Regions from separate parts of the Solibacillus sp. FSL K6-1126 genome, predicted to be linked through region 1. Evidence: riboswitches for the same ligand, from Rfam matches in the RefSeq annotation. Region 1 holds a riboswitch; the other holds the start of a gene.

Region 1 (5,237 bases):
GAAATGTCGTTTTTGAAGGATTTTCATCAAGTAACGGATTCAGTTTACGGAATCATTGTAGGTATCACGGGAATCGGGGCCATTGTCGGCGGCTATTTGGCAGCCCGATTCGTCAATAGTCTGTCACTCGTCTCATACATTGGCATCGGGTTTACATGTACGTTACTATCCTATTTCACATTTTATTTCTCGCCTAATTTGACGATTGCGGTCGCTGCTTTCATATTGCTCGGACTGTTTATGGCATTTAGCAATGCGGGCTACGCGACCTTTTACCAGCAGACTATTCCGACCGAATTGATGGGACGGTTCGGCAGTTCGCTTGGCCTGATAGAAAGCGTAATGCAAATTACCTTAACCTTGATCATTGGATATTTGGCGGAAATCTATACAATTCAGCTGACAACTAGCCTCTTTGCCTTTATCGGCGCTGTCATCGCATGTATCGTCTATTTCCACCTGTTATACAATAAATCACTTTTTGTAAAGGAGGAGCTAACATGATTACGTATGAAACAATTTGCTACTGCTGCAAAAAACCATTTTTATTAATAGAAGGAACGGTAAAATACCGGAATTACAAACGGAATATGCAGGGGAAATTTTCCTGTGATTCATGTGACAATAAAATCTTCTCAGAAGCAAGAAGCCAATTTTTGCGGAAAATAAACTAATAGAAAAAACCGGGCTTCCACGATGGAAACCCGGTTTACTGTTTATTTTTTTCGAACCTTATAAAGAACAAACAGCAGTATAAACCATAACGGTGTTAACAGCAGTGATGTTCTCGTTGATTCGGAAATACCCATAATGACTAGTAAAAATAAGAAGAATGCCAATACTAAATAGTTGATGAAGGGTGTTAATGGCGCTTTGAAAACTGAAGTTTTATGTAATTCCGGATGACGCTTTTTGTATATGATATGCGAAATCAGAATAATGCTCCAAACCCAAATAAAACAAATCGCACTAATTGTTGTCACGATACTGAATGCATCGTCCGGCATGAAGTAGCTAAGCAATGCCCCAATCGAAACTACGACTGCAGAAAATATCAGACCATTTTGCGGCACTGCATTTTTGTTTAATTTACCGTATGCTTTTGGTGCTTGTTTATTATTACTTAAACTGTACAGCATACGGCTCGTTGAGAACATCCCGCTATTTCCTGCAGAAGCAGCTGATGTCAGCACAACAAAGTTAATTAAACCTGCTGCAATCGGAATACCTACCAATGCGAAAACCTGAACGAATGGTGAACTTGCAGCGCTTAATGTATCCCAAGGATTGATTGTTAAAATGACGAATAATGCCCCTACATAAAACAGCAGAATACGTACGGGAATTTTATTGATGGCAGATGGGATATTCTTTTTCGGGTTTGCCGTTTCAGCAGCAGCTACCCCTACTAATTCAACCCCAACGAATGCAAAGACAACCATCTGGAACGCCATTAAAAATCCAAATGCCCCATTCGGGAATAACCCTCCGTGCTCCCATAGGTTCGATACGGCAACTTTTCCTGTATCTGTTTCAAAACCAATGATCAACAATATAATTCCAATTGCAATCAATGCAACAATTGTGATGATTTTTATCAACGCAAACCAAAACTCCAGCTCTCCGAACAGTTTGACCGTCAATAAATTCAAAATTAGTAAAACTACTAAACATGCGATAGCCGGTACCCATTGCGGTATATCGAACCAGTATTGCGTGTACATGCCGACAGCGATTATATCCGCCATTGCCGTCATAACCCAGCAGAACCAGTATGTCCAGCCGGTAATATAGCCTGCCCAATCCCCTAAGTATTCAGTGGCGAACTCGGTAAACGATGCATAGCCGCCTTTTGATAAAAGCATTTCGCCAAGTGCACGCATGACGAAAAATAGTGCGATACCAACGATTAAATATGCAAAGATAATAGAAGGTCCTGCAAGTGAGATCGCTTTACCTGACCCTAAAAACAACCCCGTTCCGATTGTTCCTCCAATCGCTATTAACTGAACGTGTCGATTTTTCAGATCGCGCTTTAATTCTTGTTGTTCCAAAACGATTCCTCCAAAGGATAAGTATTTTGTCTGTTTACACAGCGCAAAATAATAAGTACTTCATCGCGGTCCATCAAGTAATTTTTTCTGGAAAATTAAAACAGGGACTGATTATGTGCCAGTCCCTGTGTCTAAGAATAATCGATCTCGCCTCTGCGAAATCGCGTCCAGATTCCAAAAAAATCTGTGACATCTATCGAGGGCTTTTCTTTTTCAAACAGTGGATGCTACATACACCAATTTTTAAGGAAAAGCGTCTCTCATTACTCTTCTGTCCTTTTGCCTGAGATTATGAACCCTTCGGCGACGCGGTATACGCGCTCTCTCCAGAAACTGCTCCCGCCAGTAGTTTTATCCACGACGATCAACGCTTGATATGTATGCAATTAGTTGCCTATAGGTCATCTGGCATCTTCCAGTTTCCTATAGCTCGCGTTCAATACTATTATTGTACGATAATCATACTATCAATTTTCTGCCCGCCTTACAATGGATAATAGTAGTCAGTTATTATGTAAATAGCAATTTAACCTTATTCCCAACATAATGTTTTCATCTTGCAGAAGATTCATGACTAAAAAAATATTACACCGAAAATTCAATATTTTCAGTGTAATATTTCATATAGAGGAATTGGTAGCCCCTCGTAATTCTGTTTTCGTTTACTGCAGTTTTTCCTGTACTGTTGAATCTTCTTCGTATGTTGTTCGATTGATATCGATCAGCTTACCTTTTGTTGTGTTTGTCTTTTTCATTTTGACAACATACGTATTGTCTATAGCAATTTCTGTGCAGGCGATGTCTTTCTCGCGAATATTTTCAGGGTAATTTAAAGTAATAACTAATGTATCCCCGTCTTTTTCGATTTTTTCAATTTCTCTTCCACAGCCATCTGAATACCCTGTGACAAACAGCACTTCTTCTGTTTCAAAATCGATGGGCGGAATCGATTCAAAACCAAAAATATCGGCCCACGTCGTATAAAGCTTTTCATCCTGCACGATTGAAATACTCGTACCAACTTCAGGGGGAATCGAATCTAATTGAAACAGTAATTCATATTCAACTTGATTTTCTTCCTGAACAGGGTCGGTCGAATTGGATGAGGTTTCTTGATCTTTCGTATTACATGCTGCAAGTAGAAAAATCAGTCCCATGACAAGCATGCAACTAAAACATTTTTTCAATGTCCATCACCTCGTTTCTTACATAATTAGTCGGATGAAAAATAAAAAAGTTTCGATTTCCCCACATTTTATCTGTTACTATTGGTTAATTTAAACTTACAAGATTATGTTAAATAAACTAATAATTCAGCAAGTAAGCTTTTATCATAAAATGGCGTATAATGTAGTTGTTTATCCAACTATTACACCATTCTCTTGGAGGGTTTGTACAAATGAGTACACGTATTGAAAAAGACTTTTTAGGCACATTAGAAATCCCAAAGGACGTTTATTACGGCGTTCAAACAACTCGTGCATTAGAAAATTTCCCGATTACTAAAATGACAATGCACCCTGAATTAATTCGTGCATTTGCCATCGTAAAGAAAAGTTCGGCACTTGCAAATGCCGCTATCGGTAAATTGGACCCGGTAATTGCCAATGCAATTGCACAAGCATCCGATGACATTATTTCAGGACTATTACATGACCAGTTTGTTGTAGATCCAATTCAGGGCGGAGCAGGCACTTCAATGAACATGAATGCCAATGAAGTAATTGCTAACCGTGCACTGGAAATTTTAGGGGAAGAAAAAGGTACTTATTCAATCATTAGTCCTAACAGCCATGTCAATATGGCGCAGTCAACAAATGATGCATTCCCATCGGCTATCCATATCGCAACAGTTTCTACATTAGATAATCTAATTATTGCAATGGAAATGATGCGTGATAGCTTTATCAAAAAATCAGTAGAATTCGATTCAATCGTTAAAATGGGACGTACGCATTTACAAGATGCTGTACCCGTTCGTTTAGGTCAAGAATTTGGTGCCTACGCTGCCGTTGTTTCTCGTGATATTGCTCGAATCAAAAAAGCGCAGCAGACAATGCTGCAAATCAATATTGGCGCAACTGCAATCGGTACAGGCTTAAATGCAGATCCAGAATATATGAAATTAGCTGTGGAAAACATTGCGGTTTACAGTGGCTTCCCGTTCATTAAAGTAGACAATTTAATCGACGGTACACAAAATACCGATACGTATGCAGAAGTATCATCAATGCTAAAAATCGCTATGATGAATATGTCGAAAATCTGTAATGACCTACGCTTAATGGCATCAGGTCCAAAAGCCGGATTTGCAGAAATTCGCTTACCGGAACGCCAGCCAGGTTCTTCTATTATGCCAGGTAAAGTAAACCCGGTTATGCCGGAAGTAATTAACCAAATTGCTTTCCAAGTGATCGGTAACGACGTGACAATCTCACTTGCATCAGAAGCAGGTCAATTTGAGCTTAACGTAATGGAACCAGTTCTAGTATTTAATCTGCTTCAGTCGATTGAAATTATGACGAACGGTTTCACAGTATTTACAAAATACTGCCTGGATCATATCGAAGCGAATGAAGCGCGTCTGCATGATTTTGTTGAGCGTTCAATCGGTGTTATTACTGCACTGGCTCCACATTTAGGGTATGAGCGTTCAAGTCAAATTGCGCGTGAAGCATTGCATAGCGGCAAATCTGTACGCGAACTTTGCTTAATGTACAATTATTTCACACTTGAGCAGCTTGATATTATCTTAAATCCATTCGAATTAACGCAACCCGGTATTGCTGGTGAACGTGCATTTGAAAAACAATAATAAAAGCTAAAACGAAAGCTCCGCCGGGATATTTTCCCTGCGGAGCTTTTTCATTAAATATAGAGCACTTCTTTTGCGAGTGAAATTGCACGCTTGCTAACTTCCAATTTATCGCCGTCCGCATTTAGCTTCACGACTCCATTTGGCTCATCAAAAATGGATTTCAGCTGTGTTTTCGGTTTGACACCGACCATCATCGGCCCTTTTTCGGGCTCACCTGTACGCAGTTTTTCCTGCTCTCGTGTGACACCTTGTTCTTCCCCGATTTTCGGGAAAGCTGTTGTTTGTTGCTGTAAATTTCGGGGACGTGTCTGGTTATTTAAACTTGAACTCCCTGTGCCAACAGAACGTATCATGAATGATCCCCC
Region 2 (5,237 bases), 880 kb from region 1:
ATTAATATCGGGAAAGCCAGAATTTTGGAAAAGGAGGTTTTTCATGAACCAGGAAGGACTAACTCTTGTAGAAACACTATTAGCAGTCGTCATTTTATTATTCCTCTCGTCGACAATGATACCGCTCACGTTTAATATGAAACAGCAAATTGCCATACAAAAAATACAAGCCCATGCAGCGGAAGTGGCTTATATAGGAGCGATGAAGTATAAAAGGTATGGTCAATCAGCCGGTACACAACAAATTGATGGCATGCAGTTTCAATGGAATTACGACGGACACCGAGTATGCGTCCGTTATGACAACAATGAAAAAGATGAGGAACTTTGTGTATGAATTTCAAGCAAACATTAAGTGAGCGGGGGTTTACACTACTGGAAAGCTTGTTTCAGTTAACCGTGTTTGTGCTTTTTACCGCAATTAGCCTGCTGATCCTCATATGGGTTCGGGATCTTCAACAGCTTGAGAAGATGAAAGATGAGGTGAACTGGGAATTGTTCGTTTATGATCTTCACCAATACAATATGAATTCCGCATCTGGTAGGGTACTCAATTCTAATATGCTGCAACTGGAAATGTTAAATGATCCCGAGGAGCGGTTGTTTGTCTTTGATAAGTCAGAAGAGCATTTGCGTAAAAGGTCGAATAAAGGGGGAAATGAGATTATGCTGCCTTTTGTTAAGGAATGGGAACTGACGATTGTTGAAAATGAAGTGAATATGAGGGTAGTGATGAAAAATGGAACAAAGCGAGAAAGAGATCTCGTATTGCCATTGCCTCCAGAATGAGAAGGGTGCATTATTTTTAATGGCTGTATTTTTATTGTTCATCGTTTCTGGTGCTGCTGTTTTCTATACAAATGCATATTTTGCGCAAATAAAAGTATATAATTCATTGGAATCTATTTACGTTCGTGCTACGATAAATATACTAAATTTACCTTAAAGTTCGACTTCTTTTTGCAAAGTCGAAAAAATGTCACATCATGCGGTTTTGTTTGATACAAAAATATTTGTGTTAAAACGCAAAATGGAAACGAAAGAATAGGTAGAGGTGTAATTGATAAAGTAGTCCGTAATTAGAAGAAGGTGAACAGCATGCGTAAAATTTATTTAGTAGGATTTATGGGTTGCGGAAAAAGTGCGATTGGTAGACGTTTAAGTTTTTTCTTGAAAATGCCGTATTACGATATGGATCACGAAATTGTACGTCAGCAGGGTATGACAATTCCTGAAATTTTTGAGAAATACGGCGAAGCACACTTCCGAAAAATCGAGACGGAATTTTTAAAGAATTTTCGTGATGAAGCATGCATTATCGCTACAGGCGGTGGGGTAGCCGTCAATGAAGAAAACAGGAGAATTATGCGCCAGACAGGGCTCGTATTTTTTCTTGATGCTAAATTTGAAGATATTTATATGCGGATTCGGAATGATAAAAACCGTCCTATTGTTCAATCGTCATCGGAACAAGAATTGGAAAATCTGTATCACCAACGCAGAAGGAGTTATCGACTAGCTGGCCATATACAAGTACTCACAGCCGGAAGAACATTAAGACAAATTGTCGAGTACATCGGGTTTCAAGTAAAACGTCTTAAAGGCGAATGATTTTACGATAATTAAACTTAATGTTCGTATTTTGAATAAAAATAAAAAAAGATTGCGTTTGCATTATATTCAATGTTAGGATATTGCTAAGAAGAGCAATAACATGAAGTAAATAATCTAACGCGGATGATGATACGGGGAGAGAACGTGATGTCACGTCGCCGAAGGAGCAAATAGCTAAGCTATGAATCTCTCAGGCAAAAAGACTCGTATTGGACGCAACTCTGGAGAGTGCTGTAATAGCTATTGTTACAAACAGCCACCAAAGGGGAAAGCCTAAATTGTGATAGAGGATCAAATTCAGGTGTAACTTTCAGGTGCCAGGACAGAGAATCTCGCTAAAGGGGATTCGTCTGTCTTTTTTTGTGGAGAAATCGGCTTTTAATATTCTGATGATTCTAATAAAAAGATAGATTTACACTTTTGATAGGTGTAATGTTGCTTTCCCCTTTGCATTGCAAAACGAACATACATAATTAAAGGAGGAAATGAACATGACAAATGAATTAAAGCTAAAGCGCACACCACTTTTTGATGAATATGCAAAGTATGGTGGGAAAACAGTTGATTTTGGCGGCTGGGAGTTGCCTGTACAATTTTCTTCGATCAAAGATGAACATGATGCGGTACGTAATCGTGCAGGACTTTTTGATGTTTCTCATATGGGGGAAATCATCGTCGAAGGTCCGGATGCACTTGTTTATTTACAAAAGATGCTTTCCAATGATATTTCGAAAATTGCAATTGGCGGCGCGCAATATAGTGCACTTTGCTATGAAGATGGCGGTGTTGTTGACGATTTACTGACATACCGTTTGGAAGATAATCGCTATTTACTATGTGTCAATGCAGCGAATATTGAAAAGGACTTCAAGTGGTTACAGCAGCATGTCGAAGGGGATGTCAAAGTGGCAAATTTGTCAGATGACTACGCTCAAATCGCTTTGCAAGGACCTTTATCTCAGGAAGTTCTGCAAACATTAACAGCAACAGACTTAACGGCAATCAAATATTTTAAATTCCAGGACAATGTAGAAGTAGGCGGACATTCGGTTCTTGTCTCGCGCTCAGGTTATACGGGAGAAGACGGATTTGAAATTTATGGTGCTCCAGCAGCGATTGTTGACTTGTGGAACAAAATTTTGGAAGCAGGAAAAGACCAAGGTGTAGTAGCAGCCGGTTTAGGCGCTCGTGATACACTTCGCTTTGAAGCTTGCCTGCCATTATATGGCCAAGAGATTTCAAAAGAAATTTCACCACTTGAAGCAGGGATTGGCTTTGCCGTGAAATTGGCGAAAGATCCGCAGTTTATCGGTCAGCAAGCATTAATTGACCAAAAAGAACATGGCCTAACACGTAAATCTGTAGGTATCGAAATGATTGATAAAGGTATTCCCCGCCATGGCTATAAAGTATTTAAAGATGGTGAAGAGATTGGTTTTGTAACTACAGGAACTCAGTCACCAATGACAAAGCGCAATATCGGTTTAGCTTTAATTGACGCAAAATTCACGGAAGTTGGAACTGAATTAGAAATCGAAGTACGAAAAAATAGAGCAAAAGCAGTTGTAGTAGAAACACCATTTTACAAGCGTGCAAAATAAAGTGAAACTTCAATCTACCCGTTAATTGCGGGATAAAACTTTTGAAAAGAGGGTTAACAATGAAACATCGTTATTTACCAATGACGGAACAAGATAAACAAGAAATGTTAGACCGTATCGGGGTTGCGACAATTGATGAACTTTTCGAGGATATTCCTGAAAAAGTTCGCTTCCAAGGAAGCTACAATATTAAACCTGCAAAGTCTGAAGCCGCTTTAATGAAAGAACTGGCACAACTTGCTTCAAAAAATAAAGATACAGCAAGTAATGTCTCATTTTTAGGTGCAGGAGTCTACAATCACTATAAACCGGTAATTGTCGATCACGTTATTTCACGTTCAGAGTTTTATACAGCCTACACACCTTATCAGCCGGAAATTTCTCAAGGCGAACTTCAAGCTATTTTTGAATTCCAAACGATGATTGCGGAACTGACAGGTATGGATATTGCAAACTCTTCTATGTACGATGGCGGTACGGCATTGGCAGAAGCAGGTATGCTTGCTGCAGGCCATACACGTCGCGGTAAATTACTCGTTTCAGGAACTGTCCATCCAGAATATCACGATGTTGTGAAAATGTATGCAACAGGACAATCAATTGAAGTTGTTACTATTCCTGCAAAAGACGGTGTGACAGACATCGAAGCATTAAAAGGCTTAATCGATGATCAAACAGCCGGTGTTATTGTTCAATATCCAAACTTCTTTGGTCAAATTGAAAACTTACAGCCACTTGCAGACATTACACACGATGCAAAAGGATTGTTTATCGTATCTGCTAACCCGTTAGCTCTTGGAGTATTAACACCTCCAGGAAAATTAGGTGCCGATATTACAGTTGGGGATGCACAAGTATTCGGAATTGCTGAAGCATTCGGTGGTCCACACTGTGGCTATTTCGCGGTAACGAATAAATTAATGCGTAAAGTACCTGGCCGTCTTGTTGGGGAAACAGTAGACCAAGAGGGTCGCCGTGGTTATGTATTAACATTACAAGCGCGTGAGCAGCACATCCGTCGCGACAAAGCGACATCTAATATTTGTTCTAACCAGGCATTACTTGCACTTGCTTCTTCAGTAGCAATGACAGCTCTTGGAAAACAAGGTATGCAGGAAATGGCGAAACAAAATATCGTGAAGACACGCTTTGCTAAAAATGCCTTTGAAGCAGCTGGTTTTGAAGTTGTTTATCAAGGGGCACACTTCAACGAAATCGTCGTTAAGACAAATCATAATGTGACAGAGCTAAACAAAGCATTAATCGAAAAAGGCATTATCGGCGGTTTTGACTTAGGTCGTGTTTATCCTGAATTAGAAAATCATGCACTCATTGCTGTTACGGAAATCCGTACAAAAGAAGAAATCGAGCAATTAGTTGCAGAAATGGGGGCTTACAATGCATAACGAAAACCAATCACTCATTTTCGAAATTACAAAACCAGGTCGTGTCGGCTACAACTTAGAGCCATTGGATGTTCCTGATTTTGATCTTGAAGAACTGCTTCCAAAAGAGTTAGTACGTCAAGAAGCGGCTGAACTGCCGGAAGTTGCAGAATTAGATATTATGCGTCACTATACAGCACTTTCACGCCGTAACCATGGTGTAGACTCAGGGTTCTACCCGCTTGGTTCATGTACGATGAAATACAATCCGAAAATCAATGAAACTGTTGCACGCTACGCTGGTTTTGCCAATGTTCACCCATTACAGGATGAGTCAACAGTACAAGGTGCAATGGAATTATTATATGATCTTCAAACATCCCTTCAGGAAATTACAGGTATGGATGAAGTAACATTACAGCCAGCAGCAGGCGCCCATGGTGAATGGACAGCATTAATGATGATCCGTGCATTCCATGAGGCAAATGGTGAAGGTCACCGTAACAAAGTAATCGTACCGGATTCGGCGCACGGTACAAACCCGGCTTCTGCTACAGTTGCAGGCTTTGAAACAATCACAATTAAATCAGGTGATGACGGCTTAGTGGATCTTGAAGATTTACGCCGTGTTGTCGGT

Evidence for each region. Region 1 has a riboswitch for glycine ahead of MHH44_RS08705 (amino acid permease). Riboswitches for the same ligand answer to the same signal wherever they lie in the genome.
Region 2: linked by a shared signal. The riboswitch ahead of gcvT (glycine cleavage system aminomethyltransferase GcvT) and the one ahead of MHH44_RS08705 (amino acid permease) in region 1 are both predicted to bind glycine.

The regions. Positions count from the first base shown of each region.
Region 1 is NZ_JBBOPD010000001.1:1,788,952-1,794,188, reverse strand. It holds gene MHH44_RS08710 (MFS transporter) at 1-504, shown strand, start outside; gene MHH44_RS08705 (amino acid permease) at 717-2,054, opposite strand; glycine riboswitch at 2,316-2,394, opposite strand; gene MHH44_RS08700 (dehydrogenase) at 2,717-3,241, opposite strand; gene aspA (aspartate ammonia-lyase) at 3,454-4,869, shown strand; gene MHH44_RS08690 (DNA primase) at 4,923-5,225, opposite strand.
Region 2 is NZ_JBBOPD010000001.1:2,665,373-2,670,609, reverse strand. It holds gene MHH44_RS21215 (prepilin-type N-terminal cleavage/methylation domain-containing protein) at 1-135, shown strand, start outside; gene MHH44_RS13250 (type II secretion system protein) at 44-337, shown strand; gene comGF (competence type IV pilus minor pilin ComGF) at 334-789, shown strand; gene MHH44_RS13240 (shikimate kinase) at 1,099-1,611, shown strand; glycine riboswitch at 1,738-1,830, shown strand; glycine riboswitch at 1,834-1,942, shown strand; gene gcvT (glycine cleavage system aminomethyltransferase GcvT) at 2,106-3,215, shown strand; gene gcvPA (aminomethyl-transferring glycine dehydrogenase subunit GcvPA) at 3,275-4,621, shown strand; gene gcvPB (aminomethyl-transferring glycine dehydrogenase subunit GcvPB) at 4,614-5,237, shown strand, end outside.